DNA from 4 places in the Arthrobacter sp. NPDC058127 genome. Region 1 is predicted to be linked to each of the others. Evidence: riboswitches for the same ligand, from Rfam matches in the RefSeq annotation. Region 1 holds a riboswitch; each other region holds the start of a gene.
The links. Region 1 has a riboswitch for thiamine pyrophosphate ahead of thiO (glycine oxidase ThiO). Riboswitches for the same ligand answer to the same signal wherever they lie in the genome.

Region 1 (4,165 bases):
TTCCCGGCGCGGGATGCGGCCCGCCTGCTTCGCCAGCCTACCGGCGATGACTGCGTGTTTGAAGGCCTCGCCCATCTGCACCGGGTTCTGCGCACGGGTGACCGCGGTGGCCAGCAGCACGGCGTCGCAGCCGAGCTCCATGGCCAGCGCTGCGTCGGACGCGGTGCCGATGCCGGCGTCGAGCACTACCGGCACAGAAGCGCGGGACACAATCAGCTCGATGTTGTGGGGATTCAGGATGCCCAAGCCGGTGCCGATGGGCGCGCCCAAGGGCATCACGGCAGTGGCTCCGAGGTTTTCGAGGCGAAGTGCCAGCACGGGGTCGTCGTTCGTGTATGCGAAGACCTTGAATCCGCGGTCGACGAGTTTCTCGGTTGCGTCCACCAACTCCACGGCGTCCGGCAGGAGCGTGTGCTCGTCCGCGATGACCTCAAGCTTCACCCAATCCGTTTCCAAGGCCTCCCGGGCAAGCTCGGCTGTCATGACAGCATCCTTGGCGGTAAAACAGCCGGCCGTGTTGGGCAGGACACGGATGCCGTGGTCCACGAGCAACTGGAACAGCGAACCTGTTTCCGTCGGTGAGTACCTCCGCATGGCAACGGTGGTGAGTTCGGTGCCCGAGGCCAGCAAGGCTGCCCCCAGTCCGTCCAGGCTCGGGGCTCCGCCGGTCCCCATGATGAGGCGCGAGCCGAACTCAACACCGTCGATCACCAGGGCGTCGGTCCGGGTGCTTGCTGCTTCAGTGCTTGCCGTGGTCATGGTTCAGCCTCCCTGTACTGCGGTAACGATTTCGAGTTCGTCGCCCTCTGCGAGCGCGGTTGCCGCCCACTGGCTGCGCGGCACCACTTCGGAATTGCGTGCGACGGCGACGCCGATCTTGCGTCCGTCGGCCGCCTGGCCGCTCGAGTCCACAACCCGACCGGTGATGTGGCTCACGAGGGTGGTGACGGACGCGTCGTCGCTCAGCGTGTGGTCTGCGCCGTTCAATTTGATGTTCATGCGTGGTCCTTCGGAAGGGGATTCGAGGTATCGGCCGATGGGCCGTTTGTGGAGGCCCTTGCTGCTGAAAGGGGGCGGGAGAAGCGGTCCGGGCGGAATTTGCTCCACCGGGGATCGGCGGTGCCGTCCATCAGCCCGACGCAGATTTTCGCCGCCGCCGGAGTGAGCAGGACGCCGTGGCGGAAGAATCCGCTCGCCACGATGAGTCCGGGCACGGTCCCTTCGCTTCCTTCCACCCTTTCGGCACTTTTTACCCTTACACGGCCCAGCAGCGGTGCATTGTCCGGAGTGCCCGGACGGGCGCGGGCAGTTGCTTCCAGGAGCTCCAGTTCAGCCACGGCCGGGACCAGTACCTGGGCATCGCGGAGCAACTGGTACACACCGCCCGCCGACACCGGGTTGGCCGCTCCCCCGGACGCCGACAATCCGTCTTCACGTTGCGTTGCGCCGATCACCACTGTCCCGTCCTCGCGGGGAACGATGTAGACGGGCACTCCGCGCACGATTCCCCGCACTGTGGCGGTGACCAGAGGTTGCAGCTGGTCCGGGACGCGCAGCCGCAGTATGTCGCCGTACACGGGACGCAACGGGAGCGACAATCCATCCGGCAGGCCCTTCAAGCGGGCGGCGCCCAGGCCGTTGGCAACCACGGTTTCCGCGGCGAGCACTTTGACGCCTGAGCCAAGCACGGCCCCGACGACGCGTCCGTCCTCCCACAAGAGGCCCGCCGCCGTGTCGTGGACCGCAAAACCGCCCTCGGCCCCCGCAATCCAGCTGGAATTGCCCGGCTGGTGGTCTGCCAGTGCGCCAAGGATCGCGGCCGAAAGCCGGCGCGGATCCACTTGGTGGTCGCCCGGGATGTCGAAGGCACAGGAAATCTGCGGGCTCAACAGCGGCTCACGCTCCCGGGCCTCGCGCAACGGCACGGATTCCACCAGCAGGCCGTTGGCCAGTTGCACGTCCCGGAGGTCGGCGAGCGCCCGGCGGTCCGCAGCGTCCGCGCCGACGGCGAGGGTCGGCGTCGTACGGTAACCCGTGCTGCGTCCGGCACTTGAGCCAGTCACATTGTGTTCGAAGTCCGGCCACAATGCCGACGATTCGAGCATGAGTTCCAGGAGGTCCTCTTCCTGGTAGTGCAGTTCACTGACGGGCGCCAACATGCCCGCCGCCGCGAAGGTGGCTCCGCTGGCCGGTGCGGGATCGATCAGGGCAACCGAGCGGCCGGACCTTCGGGCTTCCGACGCGATGCCAAGGCCGATGACACCGCCTCCGATCACCGCCACATCCGCGTGCAGGGACGCGCGCAGGGGTTCGTGCCGGGTGTTTACTTCGTCCATGGAGTCCTTCCCTACGCCGGTACTAGCCGGATCAGGTCAAGCGGTCGGCGCTGAAGCCCTCTCAGCCGCGCGGCGATTGTGACTGCCGCCGCGGCTCCCGCGGTACCAGCCCAGTTTAGAGGAACTACTCTGTTTCCATGACCCAGCACGATGTCCACACCACCGCCCGCCTCTACCTCTGCACCGACGCCCGCAAGCAACAGGGTGATTTTGAGCAGTTTGTCGACGCCGCATTCGAGGGCGGCGTGGACATCATCCAGCTGCGCGACAAGACCATCGAAGCGGCAGAGGAACTGGAGCTCCTGGAGATCCTGCAATCCGTGGCGCACCGCCACGGCCGTCTCTGGGCCGTCAACGACCGCGCGGACGTAGCTTCCCTCTCCGGCGCACCGGTGTTCCATATCGGCCAAAAGGACATTCCACTGCGGGCGGCCCGGAAGCTGCTCCACGACCCCGCCATCATCGGGCTCTCCACGCACACGCCGGAACAGATTGACGCAGCCATCGCCGCATCACCCGGCCGCAGCGGGCTGGACTACTTCTGCGTCGGGCCGGTATGGGCCACCCCCACCAAGCCCGGACGCTCCGCCGTCGGGCTCGATCTGGTGAAGTACGCCGCCAACGCGGTGAAGCAGGCAGACGAGGAGACCGTCGGCGGTGTTGTGCTCCCTTGGTTTGCGATCGGCGGCATCGATCTCAGCAACGTGGAAGAGGTAGTGCGGGCCGGCGCCAGCCGCATCGTGGTGGTGCGAGCCATCACCGAAGCACAGGATCCGACGGCGGCGGCCCAGGCACTCCTGGCCGCCCTTGACGCAGCGGCGGCCTAGCGAGACGCCGAAAGATTTTGGAGTTACCCTGACTTTCGTGTCACATCAGCGGATAGCCCCGAATGTCAGTGAAACGTCGAACCGGCTCGCGGAAGCACTGGCGGCGCTTCGGACTGAACTCGAGCTGCCCGCCGGCTATCCCGTTGAAGCGCTGCGTGACGCCGAAGCCGCGGTTTCCGGACACACCCTGCCGGTGCAGGACCTCACGGACGTTCCGTTCATCACGATCGACCCGGCCTCTTCCACCGATCTGGACCAGGCCCTCTTCATTGACCGTTCCGGCGATGGTTACAGGGTTCTCTACGCCATCTCCGATGTGCCATCCTTTGTGCCGCCCGGAGGAGCGCTCGACGCCGAGACCCGCCACCGGGGGCAAACATACTACGCCCCGGATGGCCGCATACCGCTGCACCCCGAGATCATCAGCGAGCATGCCGGAAGCCTGTTGGCCGGCCAAACGTGCGGCGCATTTGTATGGGACTTCGAACTCGATGCCGAGGCGGAGTTCCGCACCGTCTCCGTCCGCCGGGCAAGCGTTCGCAGCCGCGCGAAGCTCAACTACAAGGGTGTCCAGGCGGAGATCGATTCCGGAACGGCCGATCCGGTCCTCCAACTCCTCAAGGACGTCGGGCTCAAGCGGGTGGAACTCGAACGCCGCCGCGGCGGAGCAAGCCTGAACATGCCTGAACAGGAAATCGTCCAATTGCCCGACGGCGAGGGGTACAGGATCGTCGCAGCTCCCTCGCTGCCGGTGGAGGACTGGAACGCCCAGATTTCCCTCATGACCGGGATGGCCGCCGCGCAACTGATGCTCGACGGCAAAGTGGGAATCCTGCGCACCATGCCGGCGCCCGATGAACGCTCGCTGCTCCATTTCAAACGGCAAACGGGGGCACTCGGCAAGCCCTGGACCGAGGGGACCAGCTATGGCGAGTACCTGCGGACCCTCGACGCCAAGGACCCCCGGCAACTGGCCATCCTCCACTCCGCGGGGCTGCTTTT
Region 2 (4,165 bases), on a different contig from region 1:
TTCCGGGGCCCCTCGGTAACCAACGCCGTCGTCGCGGTTCCCCTGCGTAGCCACTCCGACCTCATGGTGACCGCAACAGGGCACGTGATTTCGCTGATTCCGGGTTCCCTGGTGGTGGAGGTGGACCGCTCGACGTCCACGCTCTATATCCACGGGCTCAATGTCCGCAACGATGTGGACACCGCCAAGCTGCGCAAGGAAGTCCAGGACACGGAGGCCTCGTTGATCCGGATCATGGGTACCCGCACGGAATTGGACGCACTCCAGGCCGAAGGCTGGCCTGCAACGAGGGGAGCCGGCTCATGAAAGACATCGTGCTGATCGTCACGGCGGTGATTCTTAGCCTCGCGGCGGCAGGCGCGATCTACAGGATCGCCGTCGGGCCTTCATTGCTGGACCGGGTGCTCGCCTCAGACGTGCTGCTCGCCATACTGGGTGCCGCGCTGGCCATCGACATGGCCGTCAACAGGCACCTCAACAACCTCGTGCTGCTCGTCGCGCTGACGCTGATCGGGTTCATCGGATCGGTGACGGTGGCCCGCTTCGTGGCCGACCGGAGGGGACAAGTCAATGACTCCTAACGCCACCGGAGCGGACGCCGTCATCGATGCCGTCACCGCGGTACTGCTGATTGTTGGTGCCCTGATGTCATTGGGCGCGGCAATTGGACTGTTGCGGTTCCCGGACCTCATGAGCCGCATGCATGCAGCTACCAAGCCCCAAGTGCTGGGGCTGTTCCTTGTCTTGGCGGCCATGGGGCTGCAGATGCGCGAATGGTGGGTTTGGCCGGTCCTCGCGGTCGCTTGGATTTTCCAACTGCTGACTGTGCCCGTGTCCGCACACATGGTGGGCCGGGCAGGGTACCGGACCAAGCACCTCCACCCCGAGCTTCTCAGCACAGACGAACTCGAGGCCGTGGTGCTGCGGGCTGCCGGTCAACGGGCGGCGGAGAAAGCTCAAGAAGCGGGCTCGGCAATGCCCCACGCTGGGAACGCCCGCAACGGCGGGAGCGCAGGTCCTAACGGCGTCAACGGCGGGCCGTCAGCCTAGACGATGTCCTGCGTCTTCGAGAAGCGGGAGATGGCGCGCTGGGTGCTCCGGCCGGCGAGAACCTGGATGACGGCACTGACAGTTGCCGAAATCAGGGCGAAGGTCAGCGCTGAGCGGAGGCTCGTCTCCATGTCGTCGTGTCCCTTGGGCGGCTTGTTGCCCGTGGTTTTTTCCCACAGCGCGTTGACGAGCTTGGTGCCGACAAAGCCTGCGCCGATGCTCACGCCGGTGCCGAGCAGTTTGATGAGGAGGTTCATTCCGGGACTCCTTGCGGGTGGAAACAGGACCGTCCCCAGCCTAACCCCACTTCAGGGCAGTTCCGGAGCAACGGATGGGGCTTGGCGCCTCAGCCGGAAGAACTCCTGCAAGGCTCCCGGCTTTGGACGCACGGGAACAATGTCACGGTCTTCGGCCAGCACCGCTTCCACCGTGCCGAGGGCGAGGAGCTCATCCAGTAGCGCCAGCGTGGGTGGCATGAGCTTGAGCGTTCCGGCGGCTTCGGCATCCAGGATTCCGCGGACCGGCATCCACAAGGACGATGACGCTTCCGTGGTCTGGTGCCTTGGCTCGGCTCCGGAAACCGGGCAAGCAAGGTAGAAGTACGTGTCGAAGCGCTTGGGCTGGTCCGGCGGAGTGACCCAGTTGGCCCATGGGCGGAGGGTGGCGGCGTCGAGCTTCAGCCCGGCCTCTTCGAACACCTCACGCTGCGCGGCCGCCAGTACCCGGCCCGCGTTGAACCGGGCGGAGGAAGGCTCGACGGCGATGCTGCTCCGGTGCCATGCGGCGGCGTGGCGCTCGACGACGTCGTCCGTGAAGTCCCAGCCGGAGCTGTCCGCCTGGTCCACTCGTCCGCCCGGGAAGACGACCATTCCGGCAGCGAAATCCATCGTGGACACCCGGTGCTGGACGAACACCTCCAAAGCCTGCGCCGCGTCTCCAGAGCGCCCAGGAACTGCGGCATCCCGGAGCAGGATCACGCTCGCGGCGAGCCTCGGTTCGGCCACTGTGGTGCTGTTCGCTTCGCCCATGCCTGCCAAGACCGCTCCTTTGCCCGCTTGCTGTGTCACATTCTGCTGGATCATTCTCCCAGTTTCTGTGGCCGCCCGCGCCATTCCGGGCCGGACTGCGCTCGCCCGGCAAATGATCCAGGGGAATCCGTCGGAACGCTTTTTGCCGCCGCGCCCGCAACCCCTCCAAGGTGTAAACTGAACCACGCCCAAAAGGGTGGATTGATAACGACAGGGGAGCGCCGCCGTCGGGCTCGCAGCAATGCGGCACGGAGGACGGGCGCTGAGAGTGCGGACAGCCGCAGACCCTCGAACCTGATCCGGCTAGTACCGGCGCAAGGGAGTCGAGTTCTCATAGTGTCCGGAACCGGCGCGGCGGAGGCCGCTCGCAGGCAACCGGGGAACACTTTCCCCTCCTGTTCCTCAGGAGGACAAAATGACTGGTATTTCTGCAAGGCCGGGCCTCACCAAGCCTGGTTACAACTGGCGCGTCGTGGACATTGTTGTGGCGGCACTGATCTCGATCGCCGGTGGCGTGATCTTCTGGGCATGGGACCAGATGGCTCTGGTCGCCACGCCTATGTCCGCCGGCTACCCGCCCCTGAGCGGCCTGATCGCCGGCGGCTGGATGATTCCGGCAGTCTTGGGCATGCTCATCGTCCGCAAGCCCGGTGCGGCAATTTTCTGCGAAACAGTGGCCGCCACGAGTGAGCTCATCATGGGTTCGCAGTACGGCACCACGGTGCTGATCTCGGGCCTGCTCCAGGGCCTCGGTGCGGAACTCATCTTCCTGGCCTTCATGTACAAGAAGTTCAACCTGCCTGTGTCCCTGCTGGCCGGTGCCGGTGCGGGCCTGTTCTGCGGTCTGAACGACTCCTTCCTGCCGTGGGGCTGGAACATCGCCTACGAACCGGTCGACAAGCTCGCGTACATCGTGTTTTGCACGATCTCCGGGGCCGTCATTGCCGGTGCCCTGTCCTGGATCGCTACCCGCGGCCTGGCCAAGACTGGTGTGCTGAGCGCGTTCGCGTCCCGCAAGGCCGCTTCGGAGCCCGTCTTTTCCTGATGCCCAGTCCTGATTCCGGCACCTCTGCCGTGGTGCGACCCGCCGCCATTTCCGCGCAAGGCTGGGGCTGGCGGCACGCCGGCCGCACCACGCAGGCCATCCACGCCCTCGACCTGGACATCCGTCCCGGCGAGCGTGTTCTGCTGCTTGGCCCCTCGGGCGCAGGCAAGTCGACCCTCCTGCATGCCCTGGCTGGCGTGTTGGGCGAGGAAGGGGACGACGCCGACGAGACCGGTTCGTTGCTCGTGGATGGTGTTTCGCCGAAGGCCCAGCGGGGCCGTGCCGGACTCATGCAACAGGACCCCGAAACCCAGGTGGTGCTTTCCCGGCTGGGCGACGACGTCGCGTTCGGCGCCGAAAACCTTTGCGTGCCGCGGGAAGAAATCTGGAAGCGGGTCCATGAAGCGCTCGACGACGTCGGGCTGCGGCGTAGTGCCGGTGGCAGTGCGAGCGGCAACTTTGCGCTCGACCACCCGACGTCGGCCCTCTCGGGCGGGCAGAAACAACGCCTTGCGCTGGCCGGCATCCTCGCGATGCGGCCCGGCTTGATCCTCCTGGACGAACCGACCGCCAACCTGGACCCGGCCGGAGTGTTGGAGGTCCGCGATGCCGTGGGCCGCTGCCTGGACAAGACGGGCGCCACCTTGGTGGTGGTGGAGCACCGGGTTTCGGTCTGGAAAGACCTTGTGGACCGGATCGTGGTGCTCCAGCCGGGCAGTTCCTCCTCCACGGGAGTCTCGACGCCGGCGGTGCTCCTGGACGGCGATCCGGACACCGTTCTGGCGCAAGCAAGGGACATGCTCACTGCTGCGGGCGTTTGGGTGCCCGGGTACGTGCCGGCCACCCGGCCACGTTCGGGAACAGGCGCCGGAACGGCGGCCGGCTCCGGGGCGGGGAACGGGGCGTGGAGCTCCGCGGCGAGGAACGCGGGAGAGCTACTGCTCGCCACCCAGGAGCTCGCGGTGTCCCGCGAGCGGTCACGACGCCGGGGGTTCAAAACCATCCCGCCCCTTCCCGTGCAGGCCGGACTCAACGCCGAAGT
Region 3 (4,165 bases), on a different contig from region 1:
CGATCCGAAAACGGGCCTGGTTCACGCTGTGCCTCAACGCCGTGGACTCCGGTACGGAATCCATGAGTCATCCCTTGAACAGTTCCAAATGAAACGTCAATTCCAAATGAAAGGTCTCTAGGGGCATAACCCAAGTGTTGGCGTAAGCACCGAAGATCTAGATTACGCTAGTTTCGCCTTCGGCTGCAAATGAGGCCAGGTCCGGAGGCTGCCACGTGATGGCTGCCACAGACTGGCTATGCCGCCATCCGGTACCGTGCCCGTCCACCTTACCCTGCCCGCCGGGAAAAGCTCGGATCCTCACCCCGACACGCTGCGGCGCCTGCCGAAACAGCCCTTCATCCCGTCCCTCCGCGACAGGAACCAAGGTCAGCTGTGCAGCCTTGGAGCATCGAAGAACGCAGTTTCATAGCGGCAGGATTGGGAGAAAGCCTCCATCATGGCCGCGCGCTCGGCCGGTGAGGCAGCCTGCGCGGCGGCATCCGTGAGGTCGATCGCCTTGCGGGTGGCCTCTGCGAACGCCTCGTCTGCGTAGGTGCGCAGCCAGTCGGCGTAAGGGTGCTCGTCCGACGCTCCTGCCTGGACATAGCCACGGTGGAGCTGCTGTCCCACCTCGGCGTACAACCAGTAGCAGGGCAGTACTGCGGCCAGCAGCACGGCATAGCTGCCCGACGCCGACGCCGCCAGCAAGTGGTCCACATAGGCCTTGGTGACGGGGCCCAGTTCTCGGCTTCCCTGGCGTCCGCTAAGCCAATTCCGATGCAGCTCGGACTCGACTTCGAGGCACATCTGCGAGCCGCGGGCCCAGAACAGCTGTTCGTTTTCGCTGGGGGCGAGCGCACTTGCACGCGCCAGGACCCGGGAATAGCCGTTGAGATAGATGGCATCCTGCGACAGGTAATAGCTGAACTGCGCTTCGCTGAGCCCACCGGTTTGCAAGTCCTGGATGAAGTCCAGGCCATAAATGGCCGCAAGCTCCGATTGGGCGGCGTCCCACATCCGGACCGCGAAGTCCCCCGGCTGAAGGGAGTGCTGGAGAGTGTGGAAATGATGGATGGGCCCGTTGCCCTTCCCCACCTCCAGCCTCTCGGATTGGGTCAGCGCCTCCTGAAGCCAGGGCTTGACTTCATGCAGGGCAGACTCCCAATCGCCGAGCCGCGCTTTTGCCGTCGCCATCGCAGACGACAGGGAACATCCCGTGCCATGGCTGTTGCGGGTCTCCACGCGTTGGCCGGCGAATTCCACCACGTCCTGGCTCAGGACTCCCCCGGTGTTGACCAGCGCATCGGGGCAGCCGGATCCTTGCAGATGGCCTCCCTTCACCAGGACGGTGTTTCCGCAGGCAGCGGCCAGACGTTTGCCTTGCTCCAACGCCGATGCCCAGTCGGTGGCAACAGGCTCGCCAAGCAGCATGGCCAATTCAGGAAGGTTGGGGGTCACCAAGTCGGCGAGGGGCAGAAGTTCCCGCAGTGCGGTTTCAGCGGACTCCGCGAGGAGCCGGTCGCCACTGGTCGCGATCATCACCGGATCCAGCACGACGACGGCGGGGCGCGCCTCGCCGAGCCAGCGGCGGACTTCGTGGATGACGGCCGCGTCCCCGAGCATGCCGATTTTGACGGCATCAACGGTGATGTCGTCGCTAATGGCATCCAATTGCTGCCGCAGGAACTCCACGGGAGGCACGTGAACGCCGGTGACTCCCTGCGTGTTTTGTACTGTGAGTGCCGTGATGACGGCCATGCCGTAACCGCCGTTGGCGGCAATGCTCTTCAGGTCAGCTTGGATCCCGGCACCGCCCGACGGATCCGAGCCGGCAATGCTGAGGACCCTGGGGATAGGGCGCTGGACGGCCTTGAGCGGGTAGACAGCCGAGTGTGCCGAAACAGTCATTCGAGACATCCCTTCGCCGGTGCTAACCGGACAGGTTCAACGGGTCTGGTCTCAGCCGGCTTGGTGCGCGGCACCCCGTGTCAGTCCCCTAGCTTAACCCGGATCACACCTCGCCCGCTGAAATCTCCCTTTGTAACCGCACTGTCGTGAGGTCCGGCAACTGGTCCGGCAAATGGGCCGGCAACGCCGAAGCCCCGGCGGTTTCCGCAAGAGCGGGAACGGCCGGGGCTTCGGACTAGGTACTGCGTTTAGAGTTCGGACTTGGGCACGCCGACTCCGAGAATGATCGGTTCTGCTGCCGCCGTCGGCTTGACCGGGGATGCGTCGGGCGCCTTGGCCTCGTGCGCGGCCCCACCGGAGGCAGCGGCTGCAACCTCGTGGTGCTCCACGTTGGTGGCGTTGGCGGCACCCTGGGCACGGCTGGCACTACGGTTGCGGCGGCCCCGGCGTCCACGCGAAGCCGACTCCAGGGATTCCCCGCTTGCAACGGCCGCGGGAGCCTCTGCGGGCGCTTCCCGGGACTCCGTTGCGGCCGTCGCGGTGTCCGGAGCTTCTCCGAGGCCCGCGAATGCCTGCGCCAACAGATCCAGGCTCATGGCAGGAGCGCCACTCGCCGGCTCTTCTTCGTGGTGGACGAAAGGCAACGCCACTTCCTCGCCGCCGAATCGCAGCACAGGCTTCGAGCGTTCCTCGCTACCCGAAGCAACGGCAGGAGCCGAGACCGGGGCCGCGGGTGCCTGCAGAGGGGTTGCTTCCGCTGCGTGCCCGTCGGCGAGCAATTCCGCCGCGTGGTGGAGTTCGTCGTCGTGCAGGTGGGCAGCGTGGGCCGCAGCCGCGATGGTCGCAAGGGCTGCGCGGGTGGCTGCCTGGCGGTTCGGATCAGTGGATTCCACGGAGTGGACCGGCACAGGAGGGGTGATCGGGAGCTCGGAAGTCCCCTGCCCTGTCCCCCTGCCGCGGCGGCGCTTGCGCTGCTCCGGGCGGACGGCCGGGAGTGACTCCGTGCGCGGGTGGTGGTGTTCAGCGGCCACCACGTTGGCCCGGCGATGCTCCACGGGCTCGTCATGCGTGACGATTCCGCGCCCTGCGCACGTTTCGCACTGCTCGCCGAAGACCTCAAGCAGGCCGGTGCCCATGCGCTTGCGGGTCATCTGGACCAATCCAAGCGACGTCACTTCCGCGACCTGGTGCTTGGTGCGGTCCCGGCCGAGGCACTCGACCAGGCGGCGCAACACGAGATCGCGGTTGGATTCCAGGACCATGTCGATGAAGTCGATGACGATGATTCCGCCGATGTCGCGCAAGCGCAGCTGGCGGACCACTTCCTCGGCGGCCTCAAGGTTGTTCTTGGTGACGGTTTCTTCGAGGTTGCCACCGCTGCCGGTGAACTTTCCGGTGTTGACGTCAACAACCGTCATGGCCTCGGTGCGGTCGATCACGAGCGAACCACCGGAGGGCAGGAAGACCTTGCGCTCCAATGCCTTGTGGATCTGTTCGTCCACGCGCCATGCCGAGAAGATGTCCTGATCCGACGTCCACTTTTCGAGACGTCCCACCAGATCCGGCGCCACATAGGTGACGTAGGCCTCGATGGTGTCCCAGGCTTCATCGCCGGAAACGATGAGCTTGGAGAAGTCCTCGTTGAAGACGTCGCGGACAACCTTGATGGTGAGGTCCGGTTCGCCGTACAGCAGTTCCGGGGCCAGGATCTTGGTAGATGCGGACTGGCTTTCGATGCCTTCCCACTGGGCCCGCAGGCGGTTGATATCGTGCGTCAGTTCTTCCTCGGAAGCACCCTCGGCGGCGGTGCGGACAATGACGCCCGCGTTCTCGGGGAGGCGGTCCTTGAGGATCTTCTTCAGACGGTTGCGCTCGACGTCGGGCAGCTTACGGGAGATGCCGGTCATGGAACCGCCGGGCACGTACACAAGGTAGCGGCCGGGAAGCGAAATCTGGCTCGTCAGGCGTGCGCCCTTGTGGCCCACGGGGTCCTTGGTGACCTGGACCAGCACGGAGTCTCCTGATTTCAGGGCGTTTTCGATGCGGCGCGGCTTGCCTTCCAGGGTGACGGCATCCCAGTTGACTTCACCGGCGTACAGCACGGCATTGCGGCCGCGTCCGATGTCGACGAATGCGGCTTCCATCGACGGCAGCACGTTCTGGACCTTGCCCAGGTAGACGTTGCCGATCAGGGAATCCTGCTGTGTCTTGGACACGAAGTGCTCCGCGAGCACGCCGTCTTCCAGGACACCGATCTGGATCCTGTCGTCGCGCT
Region 4 (4,165 bases), on a different contig from region 1:
CAGCGTTCGGCGACGTCGTCGAGGATGCTTCCCTCGCCCTCGGTCTCGTAGCTGAGAAGCTCAGACAAGGCACGCACCATGGCTTCGGGGACGCCCAGCAAGGCGTCGCTGGTGACGTCCACCAAAGCGAGCTCATAGTCGGCCCCGGCTGCGTGCACGGCCGTGCCGGCCAGGTCGCCAAGTTGTTCTACTTCAAAATCGCTGATTCCCGGGATCCGTACCGCGGCGCCGGATACGTCACTGCCCTTCTCCAGGGCAGCGGCCCTCTTGAGTGCTTCATCGTGGGTGGCAACAAAGATTTCAGCAAAGCCCATGGAAACTACTCTCATTCATTCGTGCCAACGGAGCTGCGGCGTGGCCGAAAAGTGCGCGCCACGCCGTCGAGCCTAAGTGTAACTTGCGAGGGGTCCCCGGCTGAGCGAAGCGAAGTCGGGGAGCAAGTTGGACGCTAGCGGACGGCGACGCGCAGCCGGTTGCGCCACGGGTCCTCGAAGCGCAGCTCCTGGCCGGTGTGGTGGGACGCGATGCCGGCAACCTTGAGGCGATCGGCGAGCGCGCCGACGTCGTCTCCTGACGGCACCTCGATGACCACCTCGCCGAGGCCGAGCGTGTCCTTGCGCGGACCTGCACCGCGGCTGTTCCACACATTCATGGCCATGTGGTGGTGGTAGCCGCCCGCGGAGACGAACAGGGCCTGCCCATGCCAGCCGGCCGTCTGCTCGAAGCCCAGGGTGTCGACGTAGAAATCATGGGCGGTCCGCACGTCGCCCACCTGCAGGTGGACATGCCCGACGCCGGCGCCCGCCTCATGCTGGCCGGTCACCGCCGATTCGCTCAAGTACTGCTGGAGGTAGCGCTGCGGCGGGAGCGGCAGGCTGTCCATGACGACCGAACTACCGTTCCACTCCCAGCCTTCGCGGGGCTTGTCGTAGTAGAGCTCGATGCCGTTGCCCTCCGGGTCGGTGAAGTAGAAGGCCTCGCTGACGAGGTGGTCTGCGCTGCCGACGAAGGCATGGGGTTCGTATTGCGCCGCCGAGGCAACAGTTGCGGCGAGCGATGACTGGTCTTCGAAGAGCAAAGCCGTGTGGAAGAGCCCGGCCTCTCCGCGGCCCGGGATCTGGAGCCCGGAGGCCGGAGCCAAGTGCACCAGCGGCTTGCCGAGCCTGCCAAAGTAGAGTCCGCCATCCTGTTCGGCGACGACGTCCAGGCCCAGCGCCCGCTGGTAGTAGTCGCCCATGAGCTTCATGTCCCCCACTTTGAGCATGACAGTGCCCATGGTGAGTTCGGCAGGAAGGAGATCCTGGCTGGATGTGATGGTCATGTGAAACTCCCGGCTTTCGTGGCGCCGCCCTTCGGCAACCTCTATGTATCTAAATTACTTGAAGCTTCAATTTATTCCTAATGCCCGGCGCTTCTTGAAATGTGTCCCCTCAGCACGGTGCATTGCGGCTTCAGCACGATCTCAAGGGACGCACGGGGATCGTTTGCGTAGAGCACGACGTCGGCACTGGCGCCTTCGCTGATGCCGTCGGCACCCAGCCACTCGCGGGCGGACCAGCAGGCGGCATCGAGGGCGGCGGCCGCCGGAAGGCCGGCCTGGTGCAGTTCCAGAATTTCCTCGCCGATCCGGCCGTGCTTGATGACGCTGCCGGCGTCGGTCCCGGCATACACCCGCACACCGGCGTCGAACGCCTCGAGGACCCGCTCATGCCGGCGCTCCCACAACGCGATCATGTGGGCGGCGTAACGCGGGAACTTGGTTTCAGCCTGCTTCGCGATGTCCGGAAAAGTCGCAATGTTGATGAGGGTCGGGACGATCGGAACATCCTGGTCCAGCAGCCGCGGAATATGGTGCGGGAGGAGACCGGTGGCGTGCTCGATGCAGTCGATGCCGGCGTCGAGCACGTCGACGATAGTCCCTTCGGCGAAGCAATGGGCGGTCACCCGGGCCCCCTCGTCGTGTGCCGCCGCCACCGCGTCCTTGACGACGGCGGCCGGGAAGGACGGGCCAAGATCCCCGGCCGAGCGGTCGATCCAGTCCCCGACGATCTTGACCCAGCCATCTCCGGACCGGGCCTGCTTGCGCACCGCCTCCACCAGATTCTCCGGCTCAACCTCTTCGGCCAGCCCGGGGATGTACCGGCGTTGCCTCGCGATGTGCCTGCCTGCGCGGATGATCCTGGGCATGTCCGCCCGGCGCTGCAGCCAGCGCGTGTCACTTGCGGATCCCGCGTCGCGGATCAAGAGCGTCCCGGCGTTACGATCCGCCGTTGCCTGCAGACGGGCAGTCTCCTCGTCCACCGCTCCACCCTTGCCCAAGCCAACATGGCAGTGTGAGTCGACAAGTCCGGGCGCCACCCATCCGTCCAGGACGACGTCCGGTACGGCAGCAGGCCGCAAAAAGGTCAGCCGTCCGTCGACCGACCAGAGGCCGCGCCGTTCCACGTCCGGCCCGGTGAGGACGGTGCCGCTGAATTCGATGATTTCCGCCATGATTCCACCCTAGACTCCGACGCCGCGCCCGGCCCGGTCACATCTGTCCTCGGTCACATCTGTCTCTGGAACTCTCAGCTGTGGTAGCTTCGTCTACGACCACACGGGGGCCCTTGCAAGGGCTGAGATCGGGCTGACGCAGCCTGCGACCGTTGAACCTGTCCGGGTAATGCCGGCGAAGGAAGTGAGTAATCCTTTGAGCACCAAAGAAACACAGCTGAGCCCTACCCAAAACGGATCGGCCCAAGAGGTGACACAGTCCCTCAAGTCGCATTCCCTCTCGTTCCTTGAAGATGCCGAAACGGGAATCCGGGTTCCAGTGACTGAAATAGCCCTGGAACCGTCCCCGAACGGCGAGGCCAACGCGCCATTCCAGGTGTACCGCACCGCAGGACCCGGTAGTGATCCCGTCGTGGGCCTCGAACCGTTCCGCAGCGAGTGGATCGAAGCCCGCGGCGACACCGAGGCCTACAGCGGCCGCGAACGGAACCTTCTCGACGACGGCAAGTCTGCCGTGCGCCGCGGCGCGGCCTCGGCGGAGTGGAAGGGCGCACAGCCGGTGCCCCGCCGCGCCGTCGACGGCAAGACCGTGACACAGATGCACTATGCCAAGCAGGGCATCGTGACGCCCGAAATGCAGTTCGTGGCACTACGCGAAAACTGCGATGTTGAACTGGTCCGCAGCGAAGTCGCCGCAGGCCGGGCCATCATCCCCAACAACATCAACCACCCCGAATCCGAACCGATGATCATCGGCAAGGCGTTCCTGGTGAAGATCAATGCCAATATCGGCAACTCGGCCGTCACCAGTTCCATCGCCGAGGAAGTGGACAAGTTGCAGTGGGCAACGCAATGGGGCGCCGACACGGTCATGGACCTGTCCACGGGCGACGACATCCACACCACCCGTGAGTGGATCATCCGCAACTCCCCCGTGCCGATCGGCACCGTGCCCATTTACCAGGCCCTCGAGAAAGTCAACGGCGAAGCCAACAAGCTCACGTGGGAAATCTTCCGCGACACTGTCATTGAACAGTGCGAGCAAGGCGTGGACTACATGACCATCCACGCCGGCGTGCTGCTGCGCTACGTGCCGCTCACTGCCAACCGCGTGACGGGCATCGTCTCCCGCGGCGGCTCCATCATGGCGGGCTGGTGCCTGGCCCACCACGAGGAAAACTTCCTCTACACCCACTTCGACGAGCTCTGCGAAATTTTCGCCAAGTACGACGTCGCGTTCTCCCTCGGCGACGGCTTGCGCCCGGGAGCGACGGCGGACGCCAACGACGCCGCGCAGTTCGCCGAGCTCGACACCCTGGCCGAGCTGACGCAGCGGGCGTGGGAATTCGACGTCCAGGTCATGGTGGAAGGACCCGGCCACGTTCCCTTCCACTTGGTGCGGGAAAACGTGGAGCGCCAGCAGGAGCTTTGCAAGGGCGCTCCGTTCTACACTTTGGGTCCCCTGGTCACGGACGTCGCTCCGGGCTACGACCACATCACCTCGGCCATCGGCGCCACGGAGATCGCACGCTACGGAACCGCGATGCTCTGCTACGTCACCCCGAAGGAACACCTGGGCCTGCCAAACAAGGACGACGTCAAGACCGGCGTGATCACGTACAAGATCGCCGCCCACGCCGCGGACCTTGCCAAGGGACACCCGGGCGCCCAC

Region 2: linked by a shared signal. The riboswitch ahead of ACFVTG_RS09780 (ECF transporter S component) and the one ahead of thiO (glycine oxidase ThiO) in region 1 are both predicted to bind thiamine pyrophosphate.
Region 3: linked by a shared signal. The riboswitch ahead of thiD (bifunctional hydroxymethylpyrimidine kinase/phosphomethylpyrimidine kinase) and the one ahead of thiO (glycine oxidase ThiO) in region 1 are both predicted to bind thiamine pyrophosphate.
Region 4: linked by a shared signal. The riboswitch ahead of thiC (phosphomethylpyrimidine synthase ThiC) and the one ahead of thiO (glycine oxidase ThiO) in region 1 are both predicted to bind thiamine pyrophosphate.

Annotation. Positions count from the first base shown of each region.
Region 1 is NZ_JBHVTT010000003.1:320,737-324,901, forward strand. Features, by position in the region: gene ACFVTG_RS07615 (thiazole synthase) at 1-759, opposite strand, end outside; gene thiS (sulfur carrier protein ThiS) at 763-999, opposite strand; gene thiO (glycine oxidase ThiO) at 996-2,336, opposite strand; TPP riboswitch at 2,328-2,447, opposite strand; gene thiE (thiamine phosphate synthase) at 2,474-3,163, shown strand; gene ACFVTG_RS07635 (RNB domain-containing ribonuclease) at 3,201-4,165, shown strand, end outside.
Region 2 is NZ_JBHVTT010000005.1:117,318-121,482, forward strand. Features, by position in the region: gene ACFVTG_RS09755 (Na+/H+ antiporter subunit E) at 1-306, shown strand, start outside; gene ACFVTG_RS09760 (monovalent cation/H+ antiporter complex subunit F) at 303-581, shown strand; gene mnhG (monovalent cation/H(+) antiporter subunit G) at 571-1,050, shown strand; gene ACFVTG_RS09770 (DUF4235 domain-containing protein) at 1,047-1,307, opposite strand; gene ACFVTG_RS09775 (NUDIX domain-containing protein) at 1,359-2,132, opposite strand; TPP riboswitch at 2,281-2,417, shown strand; gene ACFVTG_RS09780 (ECF transporter S component) at 2,494-3,123, shown strand; gene ACFVTG_RS09785 (ABC transporter ATP-binding protein) at 3,123-4,165, shown strand, end outside.
Region 3 is NZ_JBHVTT010000001.1:663,536-667,700, forward strand. Features, by position in the region: gene thiD (bifunctional hydroxymethylpyrimidine kinase/phosphomethylpyrimidine kinase) at 370-1,890, opposite strand; TPP riboswitch at 1,882-1,978, opposite strand; gene ACFVTG_RS02980 (Rne/Rng family ribonuclease) at 2,139-4,165, opposite strand, start outside.
Region 4 is NZ_JBHVTT010000027.1:16,726-20,890, forward strand. Features, by position in the region: gene ACFVTG_RS23200 (hypothetical protein) at 1-314, opposite strand, end outside; gene ACFVTG_RS23205 (VOC family protein) at 449-1,321, opposite strand; gene ACFVTG_RS23210 (amidohydrolase family protein) at 1,399-2,493, opposite strand; TPP riboswitch at 2,587-2,694, shown strand; gene thiC (phosphomethylpyrimidine synthase ThiC) at 2,690-4,165, shown strand, end outside.